One region of the Bacillus cereus group sp. BfR-BA-01360 genome, then DNA from elsewhere that is predicted to be linked to it. Evidence: riboswitches for the same ligand, from Rfam matches in the RefSeq annotation. Region 1 holds a riboswitch; each other region holds the start of a gene.

Region 1 (3,284 bases):
CATTTGCAAAACGGACTGTTTCTTCAAAGAATTCCTTTGAAGCGATCGCACCAGTTGGATTGTTTGGGTAATTTAAAAACATTAATTTTGCCTGCTTGGCAGTATCTTCGCTTATTTTCATGTAATCCGGTAAAAAATGATTCTCTGCTAATAGTGGCATTGTTTCAAGCTTTGCCTTCGCTAAAGCAATGCCAGATAAATAGTCAGGATATCCAGGATCAGGAACAAGAATCGTTTCACCAGGATTTGTAAAACAAATTGGCAATTCTACTAATCCCGCTTTTCCACCAAATAAAATCGCAACTTCTGTTTTTGGATTTATTTTTACCCCATATTCACGTTCATAAAAGATTGCAACTGCCTCTTTTAAGCTGTTATGTCCACGAAATGGTGGATATTTATGATGAAGCACCTTTTCTGCTGCATTTTGTAAAGATTTTACGATATGCGGCGGTGTTGGTTGATCGGGATTTCCTTGCCCTAAGTTGATGACATCATGTCCAGCTTCAATTACTTTATTAACTTTTGTGACAAGTGAAGCGAAAAATTGTGTTGGGAGTGATGTCATAAGCTCGGAAGGTTTAAAATCTTTCATACTTTCCACCTCTTTTGAAAGTTGTTACAATTCTAGTGACAAATAATATATCCTTTCCAAGATTTTGTAAAGAAAAAAATAAAGAATGGGGCTGAAAAAATGAAGGTCGCATGTATTCAAATGGATATTGTTTTTGGTGAGGTAACTTTAAATACAGAGTACGCAGAGAAAAAAATAGAAGAGGCAATGAAAGTGAACCCAGATGTAATCGTATTACCTGAACTTTGGACAACAGGATATGATTTGAAGCGACTTCCTGAAATTTCGGATAAGGATGGAAAACAAACAAAAGAAGTGCTTTCAAAATGGGCAAAAGAGTTTAGCGTGAACATTGTCGGTGGTTCTGTTGCAAAGCAGACAGAGAAAGGTGTTACAAATACGATGTATATTATGGATCGCCAAGGAAACGTACAACATGAATATAGCAAAGTGCACTTGTTTCAGTTAATGAATGAACATAAGTATTTAATAGCAGGACATGAAACAGGAGAATTTACTTTAGACGAGATTCAGTGCGGAGGGGTTATTTGCTATGATATTCGTTTTCCAGAATGGATACGCGTACATACTGCTAAAGGCGCAAAAATAGTATTTGTAGTAGCAGAATGGCCTCTTGTTCGCCTTGAGCATTGGCGTTTATTACTGCAAGCGAGAGCAATCGAAAATCAATGTTATGTCGTAGCTTGTAATCGAGTAGGAAAAGATCCAAATAACGTATTTGGTGGTCACTCGCTTATTATTGACCCATGGGGAAAAATTGTCGCAGAGGCACAAGAAGAAGAGAGCATTCTTTATGGACAGATAGAGCTAGAAAAGATAGAAGAGGTCCGCAGAGGAATTCCTGTTTTTATGGATCGCCGTTTAGAATTGTATAAATAAAAAGATTGACAAATGATTTTTATTCTTGTTATAGTCATCATCAGAAAGTTAAACATTCGAATAAGTTGCAAAACTCTTATCAAGAGCAGGTGGAGGGATTTGGCCCTATGAAACCCAGCAACCGACCGTAATACCATTGTGAAATGGGGCGCTTATGCGCCAAAAAGGCACGGTGCTAATTCCAGCAGAAAATGAATTTTCTGGCAGATAAGAGGGGAGAAGATACACTTCAAACCTCTTTCTTCATGGAAAGAGGTTTTTCTTATGTTGAGAAACCTCTGAATTAAAAAGGGGGATGAAATAGTGGGATATTATGCATTAACGGAAGAAACAGCAGTGCAATATGTTAAAGAACAGGGATATTTTGAAAAAGAAGCCACGATCGTTTGCCGAGAAATAGGGGATGGGAATTTAAATTATGTATTCCATCTCCATGACGGGAAGCGAGGAATCATTGTAAAGCAAGCACTTCCATATGCAAAAGTAGTTGGTGAAAGTTGGCCGCTTTCGCTTAATAGAGCAACTATTGAAAGTTCGGCATTACAAATTTTTGCTAAGTATGTGCCGGAATTTGTTCCGAAAGTATATGGACATGACAAAGAATTGGCTGTAATAGTGATGGAAGATTTATCATCTTTGACAATTGTACGTAAAGGGTTCATTGAAGGAGAAGAGTATCCATTATTGTCTGAGCATGTAGGTCGTTTTTTAGGGAAAGTGTTATTTTATACTTCGGATTTCGGACTGAATACCGAAGAAAAAAGAGTACTAGATGGAAAATTTATAAACCCTGATCTTTGTAAAATTACAGAAGATCTCGTGTTTACAGATCCGTTTGGAAATTACGAAACAAACGACTATGAGAGAGAACTTCAGTCTGTTATAGAAGAGCTTTGGTGTGATAAAAATTTAAAACTGCAAGTTGCGCAATATAAATATAAATTTTTAACGAGAAAGGAAGCATTAATTCACGGAGATTTACATACAGGAAGCATTTTTGCTTCTTCAAAAGAAACGAAAATCATTGATCCTGAGTTTGCAACTTTCGGCCCGCTTGGATTCGATTTAGGACAGTTTATAGCAAATTTATTATTAAATGCCTTATCAAGAGAAGAGAAACGAGAAGTTGTATTTTTTCATATTGAAAAAACATGGAGCTATTTTGTAGATACATTTACAAAACTTTGGATATTGGAGGGTGTGGAAACGTATACGAAGGAAAAGCAATGGCTTCCGATTGTTCTGCAACATATTTTTCGTGATGCGGTTGGATTTGCCGGTTGTGAAGTTATACGTAGAACGATAGGTTTGGCACATGTAGTAGATTTAGATGGAATTGTTGAGAAAGATAGAAGAATACAAGTAAAAAAACAGGCTCTATATTTGGGGAGAAGTCTATTGTTACATCAAACAAAGGGGGCAGACATTCAAGTATTCAAAACATTATTTCAACATATTGTTTCTGAAGGAGGGATAAAGGTGTGAATACAACAGTTGCAGTTCCAAGAGCGATAATTTGGAAAGGTGATTCTATTACCATTTTGAATCAAACGAAGTTACCACATGTTGCGGAATACAAAACATTAACAAGTATTGAAGATGTTTGGAAAAGTATTGTTATGCTAGAGGTAAGAGGAGCGCCAGCGATTGGCATTGCGGCTGCTTTTGGATTAGCTTTAGCTGCTCAAAAATATGAAGCTATAAATATAGTGGAATTCAAAACAAAATTCAATCGAGACTGTAATTATTTAGGGACTTCGCGCCCGACAGCAGTTAATTTATTTTGGGCTATCGACCGTATGAGAGCTGC
Region 2 (3,284 bases), on a different contig from region 1:
TTGATGTATTGTAAATTGGAACGTTAACAGCACCGGTTTGTGCATCATGTTTATACTTGTTATGCAGTAACAGTGTGTCTAAAGAGTAATTCATATTTTTACACCTTCTTTTGCATATTGAATTGCTTGCTGTAAGTCCTGAATTAAGTCATCGCTATGTTCAATGCCAACGGAAAAACGAAGTAGACGATTGCATACACCTCGTGCAATTCGTACATCTGTTGGAATATCAGCATGTGTTTGTGTAGCTGGATATGTCATTAGACTTTCGACGCCACCTAAGCTTTCAGCAAATGTAATAATAGATAAAGATTGTAAGAAAGGATTTATCCATTTTTCATCGCGAAGACGAAAGGAAATCATGCCCCCTCTACCTGGATAAAATACGTCTGTTACACCGTCTTCTTCTTTTAAATAGGTCACAATTTTATTTGCATTTTCTTCATGTTGCTTCATCCGAAGTGCCAAAGTTTTCATTCCTCGTATTAATAACCATGAATCGAAAGGACTCAATACAGCACCAGAAGCGTTATGGTAATGGGCAAGCTCCGCACAAAGCCCGCTTCCTTTTGCAACAACAAGCCCGCTTAATACGTCGTTATGTCCACCTAAATATTTTGTTGCGCTATGTAGAACGATATCAGCTCCATCAGTTAAAGGTTGCTGTATATACGGTGTATAGAAAGTATTATCTACAATAAGCAGTAAACCATGACGCTTTGCAATGGTTGCAACAGCTTGAATATCAGTTACTTGCATTAAAGGATTGGTAGGTGTTTCGATGAAAATTGCTTTTGTCTTAGAAGTAATTGCGTGTTCAATTTGCTCAATCGATTGTGTATCTATGTATCTACATCGAATATTCCACTTTTTCTCATGTTCAGAAAATAAACGATACGTTCCTCCGTATAAGTCTTCAGATACGATAAGTTCATCATCGGAGCGAAATAGAGAAAGCACAAGAAGAACGGCCGCCATTCCAGAACTACAGGCATAGCCTTGATCACCTTTTTCTAAATCAGCAATTGCGCGTTCTACAAGACCGCGTGTAGGGTTACCAGTTCGAGAATAATCAAATCCAGTTGATTTTCCAATTCCTTCATGGCGATAGGCTGTTGAAAAGTAAACAGGGGGATTTACCGTACCTGTACCCGTTTCACTACGGTTTCCAATTTGAGCTAATGTTGTTTCGATTGTTGACATAGCAACATTCCTCCTTTATGAGATGGAAATTTAAGTATATGGTAATAGAAAAATAAAAAAAGCCTTCAAAGAAGAAGGCTTTCATTCAAATAGAGTCTTCTTCTTATCTCTCAAATTATTTGATAATTTGCTGGAATTAGCACCTTATTAACAAGTTTGTTAATGGTTGCTGAGGTGTCATAGGGCCAGTCCCTCTACCTCTCTAGATAAGAATACTTTGTATGAAATTTTATTATGTGTTTAACTTTACAACAAAAGATAAAAGAATTGCAACTTTATTTTGAAATTTTTTTATTTTTTATATTTTTTGTTGACTTTCCTTTTTTTGCATGCTAAGTTTATTAGAAAATCAGCAAATTTTGTTAAAGGAGAACAGATTTCCTTTTAATAACATAAATAGTAAGAACAAACTCTTATTAAGAGCGGTGGAGGGAAAGGCCCTGTGAAACCCGGCAACCTTCAAACAATATGTTTGAAACGGTGCTAATACCTGCAAAACAATTGGTTTTGCGTGATAAGAGGTGGATCGATGAAGTCCCCCTCTTTAAGGTGAAGAGGGGGACTTTTTATATTGATAGAAAAGAGGGAGATAAGTGAAATTACTAGATTTGTTATCAAAAGGGATTGTAATTGGTGATGGAGCAATTGGTACATTACTGCATTCACATGGACTACAAAGTAGTTTTGAAGAGTTAAATATATCAGATCCAGATTTAATTGTATCGATTCATAAACAATATGTAGCTGCTGGAGCTGATGTGATTCAAACAAATACATATGGTGCAAATGAGGCGAAATTGCGTACATATGGCTTAGAAAATCAAGTTGTACAAATTAATAGAGCAGCAGTAAAACTCGCGAAAGCAGCTGCGAAGGAGCAAAATGCGATTTTAGGAACGATTGGTGGAATGAAACATATTGGTGCCGTTACGACAACGAATATAGAGCGAGAATTTATGCTACTTGAACAGGCTGGAGCGTTAATAGAAGAAGAGGTAGATGGGCTACTGCTTGAAACATTTTATGATGAATTTGAGCTCATACATGCTATCAAAGTCCTAAGAAAACAAACAGATATTCCAATTGTGGCACAATTAGCACTTCATGAGGCTGGTACGACCCAAAATGGAAATGATGTAAATGAGATATTAGCACAACTCATACATAATGGTGCAAATGTGGTCGGCTTAAATTGTCAATTAGGCCCACTTCCTATGACGGAAGCTTTAAAAATGATTTCGATTCCGAAAGACGGTTATTTATCTGCTTATCCAAATGCTGGACTTCCAAATTATATAGAAGGACGCTATATATACGAAGGAAGTCCGGCTTACTTCGAGACGATGACACCGAAGTTTATTGAACAGGGGGTTCGTTTATTAGGAGGTTGTTGTGGTACCACACCGGCACATATTGAAAGAATGAAACGTGCAATTGCCAATCAAGTACCTGTTATAGAAAAGACGGTTGTTTCAAGGCCGCCAATCATTCATACGCATTCGGAGCGCTTTAGAGCGCATAGTACTCTTGCAGAGAAAGCGAAAAAACAAACGACAGTTGTCGTTGAACTAGATCCACCAAAAACATTGGATACACAGCGTTTTTTTGAAGGAGCTAAAGCATTAAAGCGAGCAGGTGCTGATGCGATTACATTGGCTGATAATTCGTTAGCTTCACCGCGCATTTCAAATATGGCGATGGGAGCGTTATTAACGAAGCATGATATACCAGTACTTACTCATTTAACGTGCCGAGATCACAATGTAATTGGATTACAATCGCATCTACTTGGATTGTCAGTGCTAGGAATGGAAGAAGTACTCGCTTTAACAGGTGATCCAGCTCGGGTTGGGGATTTTCCAGGGGCTACTTCTGTATATGATGTATCGTCTATTGAGCTTATTAAGATGATTCAGGAGATGAATAATGGTCGATCTATTTTAGGGAAATCGATTGGTCCGGCAACAAGGTTTTCTGTCGGAGGGGCATTTAATCCGCATGTAAGACATTTAAAGGCCGCAGTAAAGCGGATGGAAAGAAAAATTGCAGCGGGTGCTGAATATTTCTTAACGCAGCCTATT
Region 3 (3,284 bases), on a different contig from region 1:
AATATTTTCCAACCAGGAAAAGGTATTAATATGAATGAATTAACAAAAACAGATATTTCAAAATATACAGCTACAACTGAGCAAGTACAGAGTCATTCATTTGCGGATACATTTGTAAACATTGTTCCGACAAATATTATAGAATCACTGGCAAAAGGTGATATGCTTGCTATTATTTTCTTCTCTGTATTATTTGGTTTAGGGATTGCAGCGATTGGTGAAAGAGGAAAACCGGTTCTGCAATTTTTCCAAGGGGTAGCAGATGCAATGTTTTATGTTACAAACCAAGTAATGAAGTTTGCACCATTTGGGGTATTTGCTTTAATTGGTGTGACCGTTTCTAAATTTGGTCTAGCATCATTAATCCCACTAGGGAAGTTAGTGATTGTTGTGTATGGATCGATGATTTTCTTTGTTGTTGTCGTACTAGGACTTACAGCGAAAATCTTTGGAATTAACATATTTCAGTTCTTTAAAATTTTAAAAGATGAGCTTATTTTAGCGTATTCTACAGCGAGCTCAGAAACAGTTTTGCCAAAAATTATGGAGAAGATGGAGAAATTCGGCTGTCCAAAGGCGATTTCATCTTTCGTTATTCCAACTGGTTATTCATTTAATCTAGATGGATCAACGCTATACCAAGCGATTGCTGCAATTTTCTTAGCACAAATGTATGGTATTGATTTATCGATTACACAGCAAATTACATTGTTACTTGTATTAATGTTAACATCAAAAGGGATTGCAGGGGTACCAGGTGTATCATTCGTTGTACTATTAGCAACGTTAGGTACAGTTGGAATTCCGGCAGAAGGTTTAGCGTTTATCGCAGGTATTGACCGTATTTTAGATATGGCACGTACAGCAGTTAACGTTGTTGGAAACTCTTTAGCAGCTGTTGTTATGTCTAAATGGGAAGGACAATATGATGATATAAAAGGACAAGCTTATTTGAAAGAGATATCTGGAAAACAAGTAGCGTAATAACGATTGAAAAAGCTCTCGCATCAATATGTGGGAGCTTTTCTATATTGGAAAGGAGTGGGATGTATAATGAAGAGAAAATATGGAAATGGTGCTTCGTGGAAAAGATTGTTACAGAAAACGTATGAAGTGCGGGAATGTGAGCAAGGTATGTTAGGAATTTTGCATGTGATAAAAGTAAAGGAACCTAGTTATAAGCAGTATGATCATAGTGAAATTTGTATTGTAAATGATGGCTATACATGGGTGCAGTATTTTATAAAAGGTAAAAAATTTGTTATTACAGCTATGTTAGATGAACAAAAAAATATAGTACAGTATTATATTGATATTGCTAAAGAGTTCGAAATAGATGAGAATGGCTTGCCATATTTTGATGATCTATATTTGGATGTCGTATTATTTCCAGATGGGAAAATATATTTATTAGATGAAGGTGAGTTGGAAGCGGCTTATGCAGAAGAAACCATTTCCAGAGACGAATATAATGAAGCGTGGGATATAGCAAGGTGGGTTATGGAGAGAATCGAAAAAGAAGAATTTCCATGGATTTCTATTTTAAAACGTGAAATAGAAACATTGAAATGATCATTTTTTATGTATAATGATTGGTATATTCGTCGCATTATATGAATAAGAAGAAAAATACCGATTATTTCTATAAAAATAATAATTGACTTTTGATTTATAAGCGAGTAAAGTTAGGAAAGACATTATTACAAATAAAAATATGAAACCTTCTTATAAAGAGAGGCGGAGGGACTGGCCCTATGATGCCTCGGCAGCGGACTCGATTTTGGAGTGCTGTGCCAAATCCAGCAAGCATGTGCTTGAAAGATGAGAAGAGTGTTTCTTATAGATGTATAAGACCTCTTCTTCTTGGAAGAGGTCTTTTGTTATTCAGTAGAAAAGGTTTAAAACTAGGGAGAGATGATATGGTGAAGGAAACGAGAGGAAATATTTTTGCTTTATTGCCACTTGGAATATTTTTAGTACTATTTATTGGTTCTGGAATCATTACAGGTGATTTTTATAAATTGCCGATTTTAGTAGCGATACTAATTGCGGTAGGAGTTGCTTTAGCGATGAATCGGAAAGAGAGTTTTACAGCGAAAGTAGAACGCTTCGCTAAAGGAGCTGGGAATCCAGACATTATGATTATGGTATTAATATTTGTACTTGCTGGTGCTTTTTCAGAAACAGCAAAGGGAATGGGAGGAGTGGACTCTACAGTTAATTTAGCTTTAGCTGTTTTGCCACAAGGATTTATTATAGCTGGCATTTTCGTGATCGGTGCATTTATTTCATTAGCAATGGGAACTTCAATGGGAACAATTGCAGCATTAGCGCCGATTGCTGTAGGGATCAGTCAACAAACAGATATTTCAATTGCGTTAGCGATGGCAACAGTTGTAGGTGGGGCTATGTTTGGAGATAATTTATCATTTATTTCTGATACAACAATCGCAGCTGTTCGTTCACAAGGGACAGAAATGAAAGATAAGTTTAAAACGAACTTTTTAATTGTTTTACCCGCTGCTATGATTACCGTTATATTATTAGTTGTTCTTACTTTAGGAAATCATACAGAAATAAAGACACATGCATTTGATTGGATGAAAATATTGCCGTATGCAGGGGTGCTTGTTACAGCGCTACTTGGATGGAATGTACTCGTTGTATTAACAGGTGGAACCATTTTATCTGGTATCATTGGTTTTTTAGATGGGAGTTATACGTTAGCTAGCTTCTTTAAAAGTGCTGCAACAGGGATGAATGGAATGATGGAACTCGTACTATTGGCAATTTTAATTGGTGGAATGGTTGAAATCATTCAATATAATGGTGGTATTCAATATTTAATGAATACATTAACGCGTAATATCCGTTCGAAAAAAGGTGCGGAATTTGGAATTGCTGGATTAGTAAGCATGACGAATATATGCACAGCGAATAACACAATTTCGATTATATTCACTGGTCCTCTTGCAAAAAATATTGCAGATCAATATGAAATTGATCCACGAAAATCGGCGAGTGTACTAGATGTGTTCTCGTGTTGTGTTCAAGGGCTAGTTCCATACGGAGCGCAGATGTTAACAGCAGCAGGATTTGCGGCTTTATCACCAGTTGAACTATTGCCGTATGCATTTTATCCAATTTTAGTTGGACTATGTGGTGTAGTCTCAATCTTAATTGATTTTCCGAGATTTTCAAAAGTCGAGGAAAAAGGACAATTTCATAAAACAGCCTAATTTTTTATTAGAATAAGGCAAAAAAGACGCTCATAAAAGTGATTT

The links. Region 1 has a riboswitch for S-adenosylmethionine ahead of mtnK (S-methyl-5-thioribose kinase). Riboswitches for the same ligand answer to the same signal wherever they lie in the genome.
Positions count from the first base shown of each region.
Region 2: linked by a shared signal. The riboswitch ahead of MR056_RS13670 (methionine biosynthesis PLP-dependent protein) and the one ahead of mtnK (S-methyl-5-thioribose kinase) in region 1 are both predicted to bind S-adenosylmethionine.
Region 3: linked by a shared signal. The riboswitch ahead of MR056_RS04455 (Na+/H+ antiporter NhaC family protein) and the one ahead of mtnK (S-methyl-5-thioribose kinase) in region 1 are both predicted to bind S-adenosylmethionine.

Region 1 covers NZ_JAKUFV010000001.1:222,261-225,544, reverse strand. The annotation lists gene MR056_RS01135 (pyridoxal phosphate-dependent aminotransferase) at 1-595, opposite strand, end outside; partial or broken gene MR056_RS01130 (carbon-nitrogen family hydrolase) at 610-1,474, shown strand; SAM riboswitch class I at 1,548-1,688, shown strand; gene mtnK (S-methyl-5-thioribose kinase) at 1,778-2,959, shown strand; gene mtnA (S-methyl-5-thioribose-1-phosphate isomerase) at 2,956-3,284, shown strand, end outside.
Region 2 covers NZ_JAKUFV010000014.1:6,432-9,715, reverse strand. The annotation lists gene metC (cystathionine beta-lyase) at 1-94, opposite strand, end outside; gene MR056_RS13670 (methionine biosynthesis PLP-dependent protein) at 91-1,203, opposite strand; SAM riboswitch class I at 1,304-1,416, opposite strand; SAM riboswitch class I at 1,614-1,724, shown strand; gene MR056_RS13665 (bifunctional homocysteine S-methyltransferase/methylenetetrahydrofolate reductase) at 1,797-3,284, shown strand, end outside.
Region 3 covers NZ_JAKUFV010000003.1:160,763-164,046, forward strand. The annotation lists gene gltP (glutamate/aspartate:proton symporter GltP) at 1-984, shown strand, start outside; gene MR056_RS04450 (ribonuclease FAU-1 family protein) at 1,054-1,572, shown strand; SAM riboswitch class I at 1,723-1,828, shown strand; gene MR056_RS04455 (Na+/H+ antiporter NhaC family protein) at 1,923-3,239, shown strand.